2 regions of the Ruania zhangjianzhongii genome follow, and region 2 is predicted to be linked to the other one. Evidence: predicted binding sites of a transcription regulator. Region 2 holds the regulator's gene; the other holds the start of a gene.
The links. Region 2 encodes LexA, which represses DNA repair genes until DNA is damaged. Its sites were predicted from a motif close to TCGAACANNTGTTCGA; they were not measured.
Positions count from the first base shown of each region.

Region 1: the regulator LexA is predicted to act here: its motif matches at 1,393-1,408, upstream of uvrA (excinuclease ABC subunit UvrA).

Region 1 is NZ_CP042828.1:2,944,636-2,949,444, forward strand. It holds gene uvrA (excinuclease ABC subunit UvrA) at 1-1,372, opposite strand, end outside; gene FU260_RS13725 (VOC family protein) at 1,741-2,151, shown strand; gene FU260_RS13730 (MBL fold metallo-hydrolase) at 2,148-2,843, shown strand; gene FU260_RS13735 (YciI family protein) at 2,873-3,169, shown strand; gene FU260_RS13740 (TerC family protein) at 3,174-4,196, opposite strand; gene FU260_RS13745 (TerC family protein) at 4,329-4,809, opposite strand, start outside.
Region 2 is NZ_CP042828.1:1,701,423-1,706,231, forward strand. It holds gene FU260_RS07900 (ATP-dependent DNA helicase) at 1-890, shown strand, start outside; gene lexA (transcriptional repressor LexA) at 868-1,560, opposite strand; gene FU260_RS07910 (LysM peptidoglycan-binding domain-containing protein) at 1,765-2,190, shown strand; gene nrdR (transcriptional regulator NrdR) at 2,353-2,820, shown strand; gene mgrA (L-glyceraldehyde 3-phosphate reductase) at 2,938-3,987, opposite strand; gene pip (prolyl aminopeptidase) at 4,157-4,809, shown strand, end outside.

The DNA of each region.
Region 1 (4,809 bases), 1.2 Mb from region 2:
GGCCCAGCTGCAGACCGTCGAGGAAGGACTTCGACTCCCGGATGGACAGGTCGCACACCTGGGCGATCGACTTCCCGCCGACGGTCACCGCGAGCACCTCGGGCTTGAGCCGGGCGCCCTGGCAAACCGGGCACGGCACCTCGCGCATGTACTCCTCGTACTTGTCCCGCGACCATTCCGACTCGGTCTCGGTGTGCCGGCGCTGGAGGAAGGCGATGGCACCCTCGAAGCCGGTGGAGTAGGACCGCTCCCGGCCCCACCGGTTCCGGTACCGCACGTGCACCTTGTGGTCCTTGCCGTAGAGCACCGCTTCCTTGGCGCGCTTGGGCAGCGCGCGCCACGGCACGTCCACGGAGAAGCCGAGATCGTCGCCGAGCGCGGTCAGGATCCGGTCGAAGTACTGCGAGCTGCCGCTCGCCCACGGCGCCACCGCGCCTTCGGCGAGGCTGAGCTCCTCGTCCGGCACCACCAGCCCCGGGTCTACCTCCAGGCGGGTGCCGATCCCGGTGCACTCCGGGCAGGCGCCGTAGGGGGCGTTGAAGGAGAAGGTGCGTGGTTCCATCTCCTCCAGGGTCAGCGGGTGGTCGTTCGGGCAGGCCCGGTTCTGCGAGAACCGCCGCTGCCGATCCGGGTCGTCGGCGTCGAGATCAACGAAGTCGGCGATCACCAGGCCCTCGGCCAGACCCAGCGCGGTCTCCACCGAGTCGGTCAGCCGTTGGCGGATGTTCTCCCGGACCACGAGCCGGTCGATCACCACATCGATGGTGTGCTTGAGCTTCTTCTCCAGTGTGGGCGGCTCGGCGAGCTGGATCAGCTCACCGTCCACCACGGCGCGGGCGAACCCACGGGACTGCAGGTCCCGGAATAGCTCGGAGTACTCCCCCTTGCGCCCGCGGACCACCGGGGCGAGCACCTGGAACCGGGTACCGTCGGGCATCTCGCGCAGCCGGTCGACGATCTGCTGCGGGCTCTGCGCGACGACGCGCTCGCCACATACCGGGCAGTGCTGAGTACCGGCCCGGGAGAACAGCAGCCGCAGATAGTCGTAGACCTCGGTGATGGTGCCCACGGTCGAGCGCGGGTTGCGGTTCGTCGACTTCTGGTCGATCGAGACCGCCGGGGACAGTCCCTCGATGAAGTCCACATCCGGCTTGTCCATCTGGCCGAGGAACTGCCGGGCATAGGCGGACAGGGACTCGACGTAGCGGCGCTGCCCCTCGGCGAAGATCGTGTCGAACGCCAGAGAGGACTTCCCGGATCCGGACAGACCGGTGAAGACGATCAGCCGGTCCCGGGGAAGCTCGAGATCGACGTTCTGGAGGTTGTGCTCGCGCGCGCCGCGAATCAGGAGGGAGTCACTCACGGATGCCATGGTAGGACGAGCCACCGACATCGTACAACCGTTCGAGATGCTGGGTTGGTCACAGTTGCTCATTTCCGGGTGGGGTCCTGGAGGGGGTGCCTGAGCGTGTGCGCAGGTCAGCGCCCGTCGTGGTGGTGCACTGCACCATCACGTGGGAGGACACCCACCCGGGGGTCGTGATGAAGCGAGTGCGGGCCGGATAAGTGCTCGTGCGGCGCTCCTTGCCTGTGGTGTGGGTGTGACGTACTGGGCACGTCAATCCAACACCGCAACGGCCCGTCCGGCAGGTACGGGCTCCGGCCACACCCCAGCCCTGACCGACACCCCCACCGTCGCTCGCCCCGGTCGTTGTCGGCGCGCCGTGGCAGGCTGCCGACATGGACCAACGCCTCAGCCTCATCACCCTCGTCGTCGACGACCTCAGCCGAACCCGCGCGTTCTATCTCGACGGGCTGGGCTGGACTGCCGACGTGGACGTGCCCGGGGAGGTGCTGATGATCCGGATCGGGCAGCGCCTGCTCCTGTCCCTGTGGCAACGCGATCATGCCGAGGCCGAGATCGGCCCGGTGACCCGCGACGGCACCCCACCGATCACACTCGCGCACAACCTCGCCACCCCGGACGAGGTGGATACCGTCCTGGTCGAAGCCCGCGCTGCCGGGGGTGCAGCGGAGGCCGCGACCCAGCGCGAATGGGGCGGCTACTCCGGATATTTCACCGACCCCGACGGCTTCCGGTGGGAGATCGCGGTGAACCCGACGCCGCTGGGTGAGAGCCTGCTGCCATGACCACCACCGAACTTTCCGGATCTAACCCGATCGTCCCGGGACACGTGCAGCGTGGCGGGCCCACCGCCGTCTGGCGTACCGCCAATGCCGAGGTGCACAAGGCGAGCGTGTCCGCGATGGACAACAACGCCTACCTGATCGTGGACCGGCGCACCGGCGACCACCTGCTGATCGACGCCGCCGACGATGCCACGCGGCTGCAGGAGCTGCTGGCAGCCGAGGCGGCCACCGGGTCGCTGGTCGGGATCCTCACCACGCACCGGCATCCCGATCATCACGGCGCTCTCGCCGAGCTCGTCGCCAGCACGGGCGCGCCGGTCCTGGCCGGAGGTCCCGATGCCGACCAGCTGCGAGCAACGGTCGATCACCGCCTGGGTCACGGCGACCAGGTCACCGTGGGCTCCCTCGGTCTGCACGTGGTCGCCCTTCGCGGACACACGCCCGGTTCCGTGGCGCTCGTTCTTGCCGACGACGGCGCCCCGCCCCTGGTCTTCACCGGTGACAGCTTGTTCCCGGGTGGGGTGGGCAAGACGGGGTCGGCTGCGGACTTCCAGCAGTTGATCGCCGATGTCACCGAGCGGGTCTTCGCTGTCCTGCCCGACGGGACGGTGGTGCTGCCCGGGCACGGGGACAACACCACCCTCGGCGCGCAGCGACCGGCCCTGCCCGAGTGGCGAGCACGGGGCTGGTGACCGGCCGACCACGGGTACAGTCGACGGCCATGAGCACCTTCGCCGTCGAGTACAGCTACGACCCGGACCGCGCCACTGACATGGAGCGGATCCGCCCCGGGCACCGTGCATTCCTGCGCAGCCTGTTGGAGGAGGGTCGGCTGCTCGCCTCCGGTCCCTGGGTCGGCGAAAGCCCGGGGGCCTTGCTGCTGATCATTGCCGAGGACGCCGCCGGCGTCGAGCAGATGCTCGACGCCGACCCGTTCCAGCAAGCCGGGCTGATCACCGAGCGCCGCGTGCGCGGCTGGAATCCGGTGATCGGCCCGTTCGCCGACGAGGCGAACTAGTGCTCTAGCCCCGCTCCTGCTCCTCGGCCTCAACCTCAGACTCAGACTCAGACTCAGCCGGCAGCTTCCGCCGACCGAAGGTGAGCGAGGCGATCGTCGTGATCGCCAGGATGCCGACGATCACGACCAGCGAGGTGATCGTGCCCGGTTCCGGGATCACCGTCCACGGCTCGCCACCGTTGATGAACGACACCTCGTTCTTGTGCAGGGCGTGGATCACCAGCTTGGCGCCGATGAACCCGAGGATGCCGGCCAGGCCGTAGTTCAGGTAGACGAGGCGGTCCAGCAGCCCGTCGATGAGGAAGTACAGCTGCAGCAGGCCGAGCAGGGAGAAGGCGTTCGCCGCGAACACCAGGAACGGTTCCTGGGTCAGGCCGAAGATCGCCGGGATGGAGTCCACTGCGAACAGCACGTCGGCGCTGCCGATGGCGATGATCACCACCAGCATGGGGGTGACGTGCCAGCGGCCGTCGTGCTTGTGCAGCAGCTTGTCGCCGACGTAGTCGCCCGTGGTCGGGAAGATCCGCCGCACCACCCGGACGGCGATGTTCTCCTTACCGTCGTCCTCGTCGTCGTTGCTCTTCAGCTGCGTGATCGCGGTGTAGATGAGGAAGGCGCCGAACAGGTAGAACACCGCCGCGAACTCGTTCACCGCTGCTGCGCCGACGAAGATGAAGACGGTCCGCAGCACCAGCGCGATGATGATGCCGATCAGCAGCACCTTCTGCTGGTACTGCCGGGGCACTCGGAAGCTGGTGAAGATCAGCACGAAGACGAACAGGTTGTCCACCGACAACGACTTCTCCGTGACATAGCCGGAGAAGTACTGCACGCCGAAGTCCGATCCCCACTCCCACCAGACGAATCCGCCGAACACCAGGGCTATCACTACGTAGGCGAGCGACCACAGCGCCGCCTCCCGCAGCGACGGCTCATGCGCCTTGCGGGCATGGCCGAAGAAGTCGATCGCGAGCATGAGCACGATCACACCGATCGTGACGCCCCAGACCCAGGGCTGTACATCCATCAAGAAACCTCCGGTGAGTTGAACTGGCACCGGAGGTCTCCCCCACCCGAGAATCGGGCCGCTGGCACCGAGTCGACCTCGAGGTCGACTGTGATGACGACACCAGCGCTTATGGGGTACTCCCCTCCACGATCACTGAGTGTACCGGTCGCCCACCGGCGATGCGCCCCGACCCTCCACGGGCGGGGGATCCGGCTTCTCTAGGCGCTTGCGCCCGAACGTCAGCGAGGTGACGGTCGTGACCACCAGAATTCCGATGATCACCACCAGCGAGACCAGGGTGGTCGGCTCCGGGATCACCTCCCACGGCTGACCCCCGTTGATGAAGCTCCGGTCGTTGGTGTGCAGCGCGTGCAGCACCAGCTTGCCGCCGATGAACGCCAGGATCGCCGCCAACCCGTAGTTCAGATAGACCAGCCGGTCGAGCAGCCCATCGATCACGAAGAACAGCTGGCGCAGCCCCATCAGCGAGAAGGCATTGGCGGCGAAGATCAGGTACACCTCCTGGGTGAGGCCGAAGATCGCCGGGATCGAGTCGACTGCGAACAACAGATCGGCGCTGCCGATCGCGATCATCACGATGAGCAGCGGGGTGATGTGCCGCTTGCCATCG
Region 2 (4,809 bases):
TGCTCTGGTGCGAACGCGGCCGGCGGCCGGGGGAGGCCTCGCGGCTGATGCTCGCCCCGCTGAACGTGGCCGGCCCGATCGCGGGCGAGCTGCTCAGCGGACGCTCGGCCGTGCTCACCTCGGCTACGCTTGCCCTCGGTGGCACGTTCGAGGCCACCGCGCGCTCCTTGGGACTGGCCGACGGCGGCTACCGCAGCGAACTGGTCACCTCACCGTTCGACTATGGCCGGCAGGGCATCCTGTACGTGGCCTCCTCGCTCGCCGCGCCGGGACGGGACGGGACCGACGAGAAGATGCTCGCCGAGATCGCCGAGCTGATCACTGCCTCCGACGGCGGGGCGCTCGGGCTGTTCTCGTCTCGCCGGGGTGCCGAGGCGGCCGCCGAAGCGCTTCGCGAGCAGGTGGACACCCCGATCCTGCTGCAGGGCGAGGACGTGTTGCCCACGCTGGTCCGCGAGTTCGCCGCCGACCCGCGCGCCAGCCTGTTCGGCACCCTCTCGCTCTGGCAGGGCGTGGACGTGCCCGGGCTGAGCTGCCGTCTGGTGTTCATCGACCGGATCCCGTTCCCGCGCCCGGACGACCCGGTGAAGGCGGCCCGCACGGAGGCGATCGGGCGGGCTGGTGGCAACGGGTTCATGGCCGTCTCTGCCACTCATGCGGCCCTGCTGCTCGCCCAGGGTGCCGGTCGGCTGATTCGGTCGGTGACCGACCGGGGGGTGGTCGCAGTGCTCGACCCGCGGCTGCGCACCGCTCGGTACGGTTCCTACCTGGCGGCCAGCTTGCCTCCGCTGTGGCCGACCACCAATGCTGAGGTAGTCCGTGGTGCCCTGCGCCGGCTGGCCGCGGAGGCGGTGGCCGAGAGCGAGCCTAGAGTGAGCGGAGCACGCTGACCACGCGTCCGAGGATCTGTGCGTCGCTGCCGTCGATCGGGGCGTAGTTCTCGTTCGCCGGCAACAGCCACAGTGCGCTGTCGGTCTTCTTCAGCGACTTGACCGTGGCCTCACCGTCGATCATCGCCGCCACGATCTCGCCGTTCTCCGCGACGGCCTGGCTGCGCACCACGACCCAGTCGCCGTCGCAGATCGCGGCGTCGATCATCGAGTCACCGACCACCTTGAGCAGGAACAGCTCACCCTCGCCCACCAGCTGGCGGGGGAGCGGGAAGACATCCTCGACCGCCTGATCGGCCAGGATCGGGCCACCGGCGGCGATTCGCCCGACCACCGGCACATAGGCGGCGTGGCTGGTGTCCTGCTCGCCGTCATGGGTGGTGAACGTGGCGGCGTCACCGCGTACCTTGCGGGAGTCGTCGGAAACGATCTCGATGGCCCGGGTGGAGAGTGCATCGCGGCGAAGGAATCCCTTCTGCTCCAGCAGCTCCAGCTGGTACTTCACCGAGGACGGGCTGGCCAGGCCGACGGCGGTGGCGATCTCCCGCATCGTCGGTGGGTACCCCTTGGCCTCCAGGCTGGCGCGGATCGAGTCCATGATCCGTCGCTGCCGGGGGCTCAGGCTGGCTGGGTCCGGGCGGTCGCTCGGGTCCTGTTGTGCGCGGGCCATGGTGTCCTCCTGTTCCGCATCGCCTGGAAATCCGCCGATGTCGGTGGTCGATGATCTGCTCGGTCTGTGGCGTTCTCCACGATAGGCGCCACCACCCGAAAGACCAAACATGTGTTCGACTGGCGTGTCGAACGAACAGATGTGCTACTGTCAGTACAGACGTTCGACGGACGGGTGTTCGACGAGTTTGAGGAGACGAGAACGATGAGCGCACTGGCCTTCCCCACAGCGCCCCTGACCGTGCCCTCCCGCAGGCGGCACCTGAGGGCCGTCCCTGATCTGCCGGCCGCACCTCTGCCTGTGGCGGAGACGGAGTCTCGCCCGGCCGACACGAGTGCCGCCCTGCGACTGACCGTCCGTGGCCGTGTCGTGCTGGTGGCCCTGGCGTTCGCAGTTGCCGCCGCTGTCGGGGTGGGTGCCGGCCTGGCGTTCCCGGAGGCGGAGCCGATGCCCGAGCAGGTGCAGAGCGTGACCGTCGGCCCCGGCGAGAGTCTCTGGACCATCGCTGCGGACGTCGCGGCCGATGGGCAGGACGTGCGCGTGGTGATCGACCAGATCATGGCGCTGAATAACCTGTCCGCCTCGACAGTGCACGCCGGCGCAGAGCTGACCGTTCCTTCGGGGGAGTGACCTGATCGACCCGCCCGGCTGCCGCGGCCGGTCCAGGCCGGTCGATGGCACTTGCGCGAGTGGCCCTCGGATGTCTAAGTTGGGTACATCTAGTAGTTACATGGATGTGATTGACCAACATGTGGTGCTTTCGCACGACGCCGGAGGGAAGGGAACCGCTAGGTGCACTGCCCGTTCTGCCGGCATGGCGACTCCCGGGTCGTGGATTCTCGCACGGCTGAGGATGGCGCGTCCATCCGTCGTCGCCGACAGTGTCCGGAGTGCGGCCGCCGCTTCACCACAGTGGAGACCACCAGCCTGACGGTGATGAAGCGATCGGGTGCCGTCGAGCCGTTCAGCCGGGACAAGGTGATTGCCGGCGTGCGCAAGGCATGCCAGGGCCGCCCGGTCTCCGAGGACGATCTGGCGCTGCTCGCCCAGCAGGTCGAAGAAGTGGTCCGTGCCACCGGTGTGGCCGAGATGGACGCGCACGAGGTGGGGCTGACCATCCTGGGCCCGCTGCGCGAGTTGGACGAGATCGCGTATCTGCGGTTCGCGAGCGTGTACCAGGGCTTCTCGTCCCTGGAGGATTTCGAAGCGGCGATCACGGCTCTGCGCGACGAGCGCAGCGCAGCCGAGCCGCTCGAGTAATAGACGGCCGCCGGTGGCCCGGGAGGGGAAGCCCGGACCACCGGCGGCGAACCACTGTTCGTGGGATCGGCCCGCTATCAGTGGGATCGGCCCACTTTCAGCGGGGTCGGAGAGTGCTCAGCGGTCGCTGGAGCGCGGCGCCCAGAGGTTCACTCCACCGTCCCGGGCGTAGCGGTCGATCTCGGTCAGCTCAGCCTCGGTGAACTCCAGGTTGTCCAGCGCACCGAGGGTGTCATCCAGCTGACGCACGCTCGAGGCACCCACCAGCGCGGTGGTGACCCGGGGATCGCGCAGCACCCACGCCACCGCCATCTGGGCCAGCGTCTGGCCGCGACCGGCGGCGATCTCGTTCAGCGACCGTACCCGGGCCAGGTTCTCCTCGCTCAGGTACTCCTCCCGCAGCGGGCCACCCTTCGCACGGCGGGAGTCGGCCGGAACGCCATCCAGGTACTTGCCGGTGAGCATCCCCTGCGCGAGCGGGGAGAACACCACGGCACCCATGCCGGCATCGCCGAGCACGTCCAGCAGCGACTCGCCGGTGCCGGCCTGGTCGGGGTCCTCGATCCACCGGTTCAGCATCGAGTAGGACGGCTGGTGTACCAGCAGGTCGAGCCCGAGGTCCGCGGCCACCGCCAGGGCCTCCCGGGTGCGCTTGGCGTTGTAGGAGGAGATGCCCGCGTACAGGGCGCGGCCGGAGTCCACTGCCGTCTTCAGCGCCCCGAGGGTCTCGGTCAGCGGGGTGTCCGGGTTGTACCGGTGGCTGTAGAAGATGTCCACATAGTCCAGGCCCATCCGGCGCAGGGAGGCATCCAGCGAGGAGAGCAGATACTTGCGCGAGCTGCCGTCGCCGTAAGGCCCGGGGTGCATCGGGTAGCCGGCCTTGGTGGTGATCACCAGCTCGTCCCGCAGCGCGGCCAGGTCGGCGCGCAGCATCCGGCCGAAGTTCTCCTCCGCGCTGCCCGGCGGCGGTCCGTAGTTGTTCGCCAGGTCGATCTGGGTGATCCCGCGGTCGAAGGCGTGGTAGACGATCTCCCGCTGGGTCTGCAGTGGGTCGGTATCCCCGAAGTTCTGCCACAGCCCGAGGGAGACTAGCGGCAGCTGCAGCCCGCTCTTCCCGCAGTGGCGCATCGGCATGTGGTCGTACCGGTTATCGGCAGGTGTGTACATGGTCCCGAGAGTAGTCCGTCGCTGCAGGTGGATGAGAGTGCGTCTCGCTCCGCCCGGAGAGTCCCCAGCACTGTGCGAGCCCCGGGTCTCTATCGGTTCGAACTCATGCCCCCGCCGGCCGCGATGGGTCCGAACTCATGCCCGCGCCGGCCGCGATAGGTTCGAACCCATGACCCCTCGACGCCGCGACAGCCCCGACCTTCGCACCTTCTACCCGGAGATCGAGCCCCACGAGACCGGGTACCTGGGGGTGAGCGATGATCACGAGCTCTACTACGAGGTGAGTGGGAATCCCGCGGGCAAGCCGGTGGTCTTCCTGCACGGCGGGCCAGGCTCGGGCGTGAGCCCTGCACAGCGGCGTGTCTTCGATCCGGAGCGCTACCGGATCGTCCTGTTCGATCAGCGGATGGCCGGCCGATCCCGCCCACACGCCTCGGCGCCGGAGGCCGATCTGAGCACGAACACCACCTGGCACCTGGTGGCCGATATCGAAGCGCTGCGCGAGCACCTCGGCGTCACGGCGTGGCAGGTGTTCGGCGGCTCCTGGGGCTCGTGCCTCGCTCTCGCGTATGCCCAGACCCATCCGAGCCGGGTCACCGAGCTGGTACTGCGAGGCATCTTCACCCTGCGCCGCAGCGAGCTGGACTGGATGTACGAGGGACCGCTGCGCAACGTCTATCCCGATGCCTGGGAGGACTACCTCGCCCCGGTGCCGCTTGAGCGCCGCATGCCCGGGCGGCTGCAGGAGGCCTTTCACGACCTCCTGTTCGACCCCGACCCGGCCGTCCATGTGCAAGCCGGCGCGGCGTGGACAGCCTGGGA